Regions from separate parts of the Shewanella sp. Iso12 genome, predicted to be linked through region 3. Evidence: predicted binding sites of a transcription regulator. Region 3 holds the regulator's gene; each other region holds the start of a gene.
What was found. Region 3 encodes sigma-54, which starts transcription at its own class of promoters, with help from an activator protein. Its sites were predicted from a motif close to GTTGGCACGNNNNTNGNNT; they were not measured.
Positions count from the first base shown of each region.

Region 1: a site for sigma-54 is predicted at 1,493-1,511, ahead of flgF (flagellar basal-body rod protein FlgF). Genes of this name have one in related genera too.
Region 2: a site for sigma-54 is predicted at 1,763-1,781, ahead of HCX89_RS00995 (FimV/HubP family polar landmark protein). Genes of this name have one in related genera too.

Region 1 is NZ_JAAUHW010000001.1:589,840-593,100, forward strand. It holds gene flgG (flagellar basal-body rod protein FlgG) at 1-701, opposite strand, end outside; gene flgF (flagellar basal-body rod protein FlgF) at 713-1,456, opposite strand; gene flgE (flagellar hook protein FlgE) at 1,623-2,984, opposite strand; gene flgD (flagellar hook assembly protein FlgD) at 3,039-3,261, opposite strand, start outside.
Region 2 is NZ_JAAUHW010000001.1:211,440-214,700, forward strand. It holds gene HCX89_RS00995 (FimV/HubP family polar landmark protein) at 1-1,747, opposite strand, end outside; gene HCX89_RS01000 (aspartate-semialdehyde dehydrogenase) at 1,914-2,930, opposite strand; gene HCX89_RS01005 (4-phosphoerythronate dehydrogenase) at 2,931-3,261, opposite strand, start outside.
Region 3 is NZ_JAAUHW010000012.1:8,765-12,025, reverse strand. It holds gene rapZ (RNase adapter RapZ) at 1-109, opposite strand, end outside; gene ptsN (PTS IIA-like nitrogen regulatory protein PtsN) at 106-549, opposite strand; gene hpf (ribosome hibernation promoting factor) at 552-839, opposite strand; gene HCX89_RS17530 (RNA polymerase factor sigma-54) at 871-2,334, opposite strand; gene lptB (LPS export ABC transporter ATP-binding protein) at 2,430-3,158, opposite strand; gene lptA (lipopolysaccharide transport periplasmic protein LptA) at 3,155-3,261, opposite strand, start outside.

The sequences.
Region 1 (3,261 bases), on a different contig from region 3:
AGGTTAACCAGCTCTTCGGTCACGTTAACGTTGGAGGTTTCCAGCGAGCCCTGACGAATGGAGCCCAAACCGTCAAGCGAAGCCGTGCCCTGAATTGGGGTACCGCTGGCGCCCGTCTCCAGATAGAGGTTTTGCCCTATGGGATCCAGGCCGGACGGATTGATGAAATCAGAGATGGTCAGCTGGCCCACCACCTGGTTTTCGGCGGCACCCGGGGTTTTAACCGACACTTCACCTTCGGCGGAAACGGTAATACTGGTGGCATCGTCCGGAATGGTAATGGCAGGCTGCAGCACATAGCCGGCGCCGGATGTCACTATCTGGCCGGTATCATCCAGAGTGAACTGGCCGTTGCGAGTGTAGGCAGTGGTGCCGTCCGGCAGCTGGATTTCAAAGAATCCCGGGCCTTCAATCATCATGTCCAGCGCGTTATCTGTGGTTTGCAGATTCCCCTGGGAGAAAATCTTCTGGGTGGCCACTACCTTGGTACCTGCGCCCAGGTTAAGGCCATTGGGCAGCTTGGTGTTGGAAGCACTGATACCACCGGCCTGATTGACCGTCTGGTACAGTAAGTCTTCAAATATCGCCCGGCCCTTTTTGTAGCCTATGGTGCTGGCATTAGCGACGTTATTTGAAATCACCGAGATGTCTGTTTGCTGGGCATCTAGCCCAGTCTTACTTATCCATAACGCGGGATGCATATCAATTACTCCTAGCTAATGCGCATCAATGAAGCGGACGACTTGTCGTTCTCTTCTGCGGTTTTCATCATTTTTACCTGCAGCTCAAACTGACGTTGCAGCTCAATCAGGTTGACCATTTCATCCACGGCATTGACATTGCTGCCTTCCACAGCGCCGCTTTCCACATTCACAAAGGGATCGGCGGCGGCCGGATTGCCGTCCAGAGTGCGGAACAAGCCATCTTCACCGCGCATCAGGTTCTGATTGCCCGGGTTGACCAGCTTGATGCGGCCCACCTCTTCAATCACCTCGGCGGTTGCGCCCTGGGGACGAATGGAGATGGTGCCGTCGGTGGCAATCTGGATTTTGTCTATCGGCAACGGCAGCACTATCGGGCCGTTATCGCCCATTACCGGGTTGCCCCTGTCGTTACGCAGTAAACCTGTGGTGTCAAAACTCAGACTGCCGGAGCGGGTGTAGGCCTCGCTGCCATCGGCTGCCTGCACCGCAATCCAGCCTTGATCTTTGATGGCTATGTCCAGATCCCGCCCGGTCGATTTGATAGGGCCGGACTGAAAGTTAGCCGAGGGCGACTCTGTCATGGCAAACACCCGGGTCGGCAATCCTTCACCGAAGGCTTGCATCGCACGGGCCTGAGCCATGTCTGACTTGAAACCATCTGTGTTGGCATTGGCCAGGTTGTTACCCCGAACCGCCAGCGCATTCATGTTTTGTTTGGCGCCAGTCATGGCGACATAGAGAAGTTTGTCCACCTGCTGCTCCGTCAATCTTTTTACCTATCCAGGTAAAAGCAAACATCGTGCCAATAAAATGAGCAATCGAGCGCAGTGACAACAGAAGAACTTCAGTAACTTGGGAGTATGTACGGGGAGAAGCGGCAAGACATTGCCGTAGCGGCAATGTCTTGCGCAGGAAGGATTAGCGGATCTGCAGTACTGTCTGCTGCAGTGTGTTGTTTACTTCCAGAGTACGGGAGTTGGCCTGGAAGTTACGCTGAGCCGAAATCAGGTCCACCAGTTCAGTGGTCAGGTCGACGTTGGCCTGTTCCAGCGTTGAGGAACGGATACTGCCGAACACGCCACTGTTGGCCTCACCGGCCAGCGCTGCACCTGAATCCAGGCTCGCTTTCCAGGAGGTGTTACCTACCTGGCTCAGACCCTGTTCATTGGAGAAACGCGCCAGTGCCACCCGCGCCAAGGGCACGGTCGAGCCATTGCTGTACTTGGCTGAGATCAACCCGTCTGTACCCACTTCCACATTGGTCAGACGACCCACAGTCACCCCATCCTGCGTCAATTCAGTGGCGTTAAACTTTTCCGAGAACTGGGTCGGGTTGTTGAAGTCTATGGTTATTGTCTGGGTTCCGTCCGCCGCGGGGCCGAGAACATTGGCACCGCCAACACCCAACTGCTCTGTGGTGATCACCGCCGGATCTGAACCTATATAACCGCCGACATCGTTGAACTTGAGCACGGCGCCAGTCCAGCCACCAGCAGTTTGCGCTGTGCCTGTACCATCCGGGTTACCGTCACCATCAGTATCTGTCTGGTAGCTGCCAGCGGCGCCGCCCAGATTGACCGGCTTGTCGTCGATAGCATAATAAGCCACCCAGTTACTCTCGCCCGTGTAGGCACCATTGTCCGGACGCACAAAATAGGTGGTCAAGGTGTGGGAGTTACCCAGGGAGTCATAAATGGTCACTGCGGTTGAGTTGTTGAAAGTGTCTGACTTGGATGGGTCAAACAGCGCCGGATCTTTGGTGGCCTGGGTGGAATCCAGGTTCATGCTGATGCCGACATTATTGGTCTTCTGCGGGCTACCGGCAGTATCCGGGATCTGCACCGGCTTGGTAGTGGTCAAACTCACAGAGGTGGAGTTGCCGTCTTTATCGACGGGGAAGCTCTGCAGGAAGTTACCTGCGGCATCGACCAGGAAACCGTTTTCATCACGCTTGAAGGCACCGGCGCGGGTGAAAGAGTAATCCTGACTGCCCACATTGGGAGAGGTCACGAAGAAACCGCCACCGTTGATCGCCAAATCCAACGCATTGTTGGTGGAGTTCAGGTTACCCTGGTGGAACTGCTGCGCCACCTGAGTGGTGGTCACACCGCCGCCCACTGTAGTTCTGCCGTTGGAGAAAATCGAGCTGGCGTAAACATCGGCAAACTCGGCCCGGGATTCTTTAAAGCCGACGGTATTGACGTTGGCAATATTGTTGGCTGTGGTATTGAGATCTTTCTGCGCCGCAGCAATCCCACTCAGAGCAATGTTAAAAGACATAATTCACCTCATGATTTTCAGATACTGTCCGGCGCAGCCGGGGCAGAAACAGAATTAAACTTCGGAAACAGCCAGCACGTCGGCCAGTCTGATCCCGCCAATACCTCTTAGGTTCAACACGGCGCCACTGGCCGAGTTGAGCGATACACTGGTCACGTGGGCATAGGCACTGACAATAAGATCCTGGGACTTGCCATCGACAACCCCGCTGGCCTTCATGGTGTAGATACCGGCCTCAACGGGTTTACCGTCCTTATCCAAGCCGTCCCATTCCACG
Region 2 (3,261 bases), on a different contig from region 3:
CATCGAGATCGGCTTCCTGTGTCTCATCCAGAGTCTCTTCAGCCGGTTCATCTTCGGCCAATTCGGCAGCGATAGCGGCACTGAGATCTTCATCCTCATCAATGACTACAGAGCTGTCATCGGCCTGGCTCTCCAGATCCAAACTCTGCAGCTCTGTATCCAATTCAGGCTCGGAATTCTGCTCTTTGGGTTCGAGATTGAGATTCTGTTCAAGCTCGGCTTCAAAGCTCTGGTCGAAAGCGGCCGTCACATCTTCGGGTAAGGTTTCACTGAGCTCAGGCTCTGATGCTGGAACACTTTCGGCCTGCAACTCTTCAGGAATGGTTTCCTGTTTATCGGTATCGTCCAATCCGGCCAGCAGTGAGTCCAAGTCTTCCTCTGCGGGTTCTTCCTGCTCACCCGACTCCTGCTCGCCCATGGCTTCGGCCCAGAGATCATCGAGGGACTGGCCTTCATCTTCGGCCTCTTGGGTGTCATCCCCCTCTCCCGAGTCGATGAACATCTCCTGCGCCATGTCCATCTGCTCGTTGTCACTCTCAACTTCCGGCTCAGGCTGCAGCGCTGAGCTGTCGACATCCAGCAGTGAATCAATGGAATCGTCCGGATCATCATCCAGATGCACCGCCAATTCATCGTCGGCATTGGCCATCTCGGCTGTGGCCGCGCCGGCGACAGCCGCGGCAGCCATTGGAGCCGCTTCGGTCTGTGGTGCTTGGGCATCACTCTGTTTACGTCTGCGGCGCAGCATGCTCCATAGCAATAACAACAGCAGTACCGCGGGTATGGCCGCGGCCAGGGCCAGTAACAACGGGTTGTCCATCAGGCTGCGCCAGAGGTCGTCCGGCTCATTAGCCGTAGTGCTGGCAGCTTGAAGTTGCTGCTTGAGTTCAGCATTTTCGGCTTTGAGTTGCTGCTCCTGCTTTTTGCTGGCCTGCAGCGATTCTTCCAACACAGACAGACGCTGATTCAGTTCATCGATTTGCGCTTGCAGCCCTTGGTTATCGGTATTGGCCACTGTGAGCATGTCCTGCGCGCGTCCCAGTTCATCGGTCAGGCTCAGATTGCGGCTCTGCAGCGCTTCAATGCTGTTGTCGTCGGCCGTTTCCGGAGTTGCTTCCGTGGCTGCTTTTTCGGTTGTGGTGGCTGGCGATTTGTCTGCAGCCACTTGAGTTGGCTCAGTCGATGGCTCACTGACTTTCGGCTGCGCGCTGTTTTCCTTGGCACTTGTAGCTACCTTGGATGGCTGCGCCGCCGTTGGAGTTTGGGTGGCCGACGTTGGCTCTTTTGCGGCTTGGCTTTCACGCTCGGGGGCTTTGGCAGTTTCAATTTTGCCATCATCTGCTTTTAGCGGCTTACCGGAAGACCAGCTCTTGTCGTCCTGCTCGGCACGGGCTCTGGCCATACTCTGGGGAATAGCCTGCATCACCTCTTTGGAAGGGATCAGCAGTATCATGCCCCGTTCCAGGCTGTTGTAATTATTGGAGGTGAAGGCGTGCGGGTTGGCCTCAAATATAGCGGCCATGACCTGATAGATGCTAACACTGGAATCCGGTCTGACTTTCTGGGCAATGCTCCAGAAGGTGTCTGATGGCGTAGTCGGACCATACTGGCGTACCTGTTGGCGCACCTGACCATCAGGACCGGTAATTTTCAGGCCTTCTGCATGGGCGGGTTCAATGAGAGTACCTTGGTTCAGGGCAAAAAAAGCGGCCATCAGGCCAACAAGATATGAAGTGCGAAAGTTCATCCATTCTTCCCTTTCAAGCGCTGGTTTCGCCAACTGACGACTGGCTTTAGGCATTTGTATTTATTGAGATTACTATAAACCAGAAATGTCCGCCCTGCTACTGTTCACATTTGCAAAACAAAAAAAGCCTGCTGCTTGCAGGCTTTTTCAACAGAAACAAAGAGTTCTACAGATAATCGCGGATTAGGATTTCGCCTATCTGTACACTGTTGAGCGCCGCGCCCTTGCGGATATTGTCAGAGACCACCCAAAGATCTATGCCCAGATCGTGGGAAATATCCTTGCGCACCCGGCCGACATACACAGGGTCACTACCGGCACCTTCGGTGACAGCTGTTGGATAATCATCATCATCTTCAAACAGCACCACACCTTCGGCATCCCGCAATACCGCCTTGACTTCCGCGGCATCAACCGGCTGCAGCGTCTCGATATGAATCGCTTCCGAATGGCCATAGAACACAGGTACCCGTACCGCGGTAGGGTTCACCAAGACCTCGCTGTCGCCGAGGATCTTCTGGGTTTCCCAAACCATCTTCATCTCTTCTTTGGTGTAGCCATTTTCCATAAACTTATCTATATGCGGCAACACGTTGAAAGCTATCTGCTTATCATAAACCTTGGGGTCGGAAGGCAAGCCCTGCAGCAGCTTGGCAGATTGACCCGCCAGCTCTTCAATCGCCTTTTTGCCTGTACCGGAAACCGACTGATACGTGGCCACATTGATACGGCTGATCCCAAAGGCATCATAGATAGGCTTGAGCGCCACCAACATCTGAATGGTTGAGCAGTTGGGATTGGCGATAATATTACGGTTACGGAAGTCGGCAATCGCCTGTGGATTGACCTCTGGAATAACCAATGGAATATCCAGGTCGTAACGGTAGTGGGAGGTGTTATCTATCACCACACAACCGGCATCGGCCGCTATCGGCGCCCACTTGGCCGAAACATCACCACCGGCAGAGAAGAAGCCTATCTGCGCCTGAGTCCAGTCGAAGCTCTCCACATCGAGGATCTCTACCTGTTTACCGTGAAAACTCACGGTTTCACCGGCGCTGCGACTGCTGGCCAGTGGAAACAGATTCGCCACCGGGAAGTTACGCTCCTCGAGGATTTCTATCATGGTTTGACCCACAGCCCCTGAGGCACCCAATACGACAACGTTAAATTCCTGCGACATTTACAGACCGACTCCTGAAAAACCTAAATGAGACAACCAATCTACCCCAGAACCCCCGGCGTTTGAAAGAGTCAAAGCACTGAATTCTCGCCTATGGCGGTGATTTTTTCTCATGTCATCAAAACCTGCGGGGTTTTTCAGCATTTTCCGGAATTTTTCATCGTCATCACGTAGATCATAAATAAATCGGCATAGAGACAACAATGCCTTTTCATCGGGCATACTGCTGATATCGAGCCGGGAATTCCAGCGCTCGGGCAATAGAGTGGCAAGTGACTTGTCCGCCGGGCGATTGAGTATCGCCATCAAGGCCTGATACAGCATGAAAGTG
Region 3 (3,261 bases):
TCATGGGCAGGGGGAGATTATCCACACAGTAGTAACCCAGGTCTTCGAGTACCCTGAGGGCAACGGATTTTCCGGAACCGGAGCGGCCTGAGACTATGGCGAGTTTCATCCTGTGATCACCTGATAGAGTTCTGTTTCGTCGCTGGATTTTCGCAACTGCTTGAGTATCGCCTTATCGCTGAGCTTTTCAGCCATGGCGGACAGGGTACTCAGGTGTTGCTGACATTGATCTGCGGGCACCAAGAGGGCGAACAGTATGTCCACCGGCTGGTTGTCTATGGCATCGAAGGCGATAGGCTCTTCGCATTTGACCAGCACGGCAATCGGCTCTGTAATGTCCGGTAGTCTGCCATGCGGAATCGCAATACCATTACCTATACCTGTGCTCCCCATCTTTTCGCGGGCCAAAAGGCTTTCAAAAATCGCTTGAGAGGAAAGGGTGGGGTACTGGGCGCTAGCGAGATCGCTAATCAGCTCCAGTACCTTTTTCTTACTGCCCGGAGTGGCACAGGTAGTGCACTCCGGCCGCAGGATGGTACTCAGTTCCATCGTTAGTGTTTTGTCAGCTTTTCTTTGTGTTTAATGACCTGACGATCCAATTTATCAATCAGAACGTCGATGGCGGCATACATGTCGGCATGTTCAGAAGTTGCATAGACTTCGCCGCCTGTGAGGTGGATCTTGGCTTCGGCTATCTGTTGCAGTTTTTGTACATTGAGCACAACGTGCACATTATTGATCTGTTCGAAATGGCGTTCAAGTTTAGAAAACTTACTTTCCACGTAGTCACGCAGTGAGTCGGTGATCTCGATATGATGTCCTGTCAGGTTGATTTGCATAGAAAGATTCCTCCAATTTCCAACTGTGGATTTATAAACTCTTACGCTGGTTCGACGGTGGTATCATCATAGCCTCGCGATACTTGGCTATGGTGCGTCTTGCAACGTTGATTCCCTGTTCTGCCAGAAGTTGCGCCATCTTGCTGTCGCTCAAAGGCTTCTTCTGGTTTTCCGCTGCCACGAGCTTCTTGATAAAAGCCCTGATCGCCGTGGAAGAGCATTCTCCGCCATCTTCGGTGCCGACATGGCTGGAGAAGAAGTACTTCAATTCAAATATTCCCCTGGGGGTATGCATATACTTTTGAGTGGTGACCCTGGAGATGGTCGATTCATGCATCTCGACCGCCTCGGCAATATCGTTGAGCACCATGGGTTTCATGGCTTCTTCACCATATTCAAAAAATCCCTGCTGGAACTGCACTATACAGTTGGCCACCTTGAGCAGGGTGTCGTTGCGGCTCTCCAGGCTCTTGATAAACCATTTGGCTTCCTGAAGATGACCACGAATAAACTGGCTGTCTGATTGACTGCGGGCGCTACGAGCCATGGCAGCATACTGCTGATTGATCCCGAGTTTGGGCATACAGTCCGGGTTGAGTTCTACTACCCAGCGGCCGTTTTTCTTCCAGACGCTGACATCAGGGATCACATATTCCTCGTCCATCGGCTGCACCAGCAAGCCGGGGCGGGGATTGAGACTCTGGATAAGGTTGATGGCGTCACGCAGCTGATCTTCCTTGAGCCTGGTCTTGCGCATCAGGGTGCGGAAATCACGGGCGGCAATGAGATCCAGATGTTCGTCAATCAACAAGCGGGCGTCGGCCAGATGCGGGGTGTCTGCGTTGAACTGTTGCAACTGGATCAGCAGGCATTCGCGCAGATCTCTGGAGGCGATGCCGACAGGATCGAAGTGCTGGATCCGCTTGAGTACTGCCTCGACTTCATCGAGCTCAATCTCAGGGTTGCCCATGGCTTCGAGGATCTCCTCTGTGCTCTGGGTCAGATAACCCTGCTCGTCGATGGCATCAATAATGGCGGTGGCAATGGCGTCGTCGGTATCGGAAAACGGGGTCAGGTTCTTCTGCCATTCCAGATGTTCATAGAGCCCTTCGCTGGTTTCCCCCTGGAAGGGCATATCATCTTCACGGCCCATGGCCGGCCCGGAGGCGCTGGCGGCGGTAAAGACTTCGTCCCAGGTGGTATCCATAGGTAATTCATCCGGCATAGACTCATTGTTCAATGCCTCTGAGGTTTCTACCGTGGAACCATCTTCCTGCTTGGCGCTCAACTCGCCGGCGTCGTTTTCCTTGTGGTTGTCGTCGATAGCGTCATCCTGGTTGTCCTCGGCCATTTCCAACAGAGGGTTGGCTTCCAAGGCTTCCTGGATTTCCTGCTGCAGCTCAAGGGACGACAGTTGCAGCAGGCGAATAGCCTGTTGCAACTGAGGTGTCATGGTCAACTGTTGACCCAGTTTGAGCTGGAGTGACGCTTTCATTATACCGCTAATCCCTACTCGTTATTTTTCAAGGAAAAAATTCAATAATAACAAACTATAATACCCGGAATTGCCACCGGATGACATGATCCTAACTATAGCCTGAATTGTTCGCCTAAGTACACAGCACGCACTTGCTGGTTGTCCAAGATTTCAGCGGGTGTGCCCTCGGCGATCAACTGCCCATGGCTGACTATGTAGGCTCGCTCACAAACGTCGAGTGTTTCGCGAACATTGTGGTCTGTGATCAGCACTCCCAAACCGCGGGACTTAAGCTGTTCGATGATTTTCTTGATATCGATAACTGAGATGGGATCCACACCGGCGAATGGCTCATCCAGCAGAATGAACTGTGGATTGGCGGCCAATGCCCGGGCGATTTCCACCCGGCGGCGTTCACCGCCGGAGAGGGACATCCCCAGGCTGTCACGTATGTGGGTAATATGGAATTCTTCCAGCAACTGTTCGAGCTGTTCCTCGCGCTTGTCGCTGTTGAGTTCTTTGCGGGTTTGCAGCACGGCCATGATGTTGTCATGCACCGACAGCTTGCGGAAAATACTGGCTTCCTGTGGCAGGTAGCCTATGCCTTTACGGGCTCGCAGGTGCATGGGATCCAGGGTCAGCTCGTCGTCGTCAATGAAGATACGGCCCTTGTCACTCTGTACCAGCCCAACCACCATATAGAAGGTGGTGGTCTTGCCAGCCCCGTTGGGGCCCAGCAGCCCCACGATTTGGCCGGTATTGACCGACAGGCTGACGTCTTTGACGACGTTGCGCTTTTTGTAACTCTTTGCCAGATTCTGTGCCGTCAGGGTGCTGGTCATTGCGGCTCCTGCTGCTGTTCTTTCTTGTTGAGATCCTGATAGTTTTCTGGCTGGATAACAGTGGTTACCCTGTCTTGGCCTTTGCCGCTGCTTTCCGCTTCCA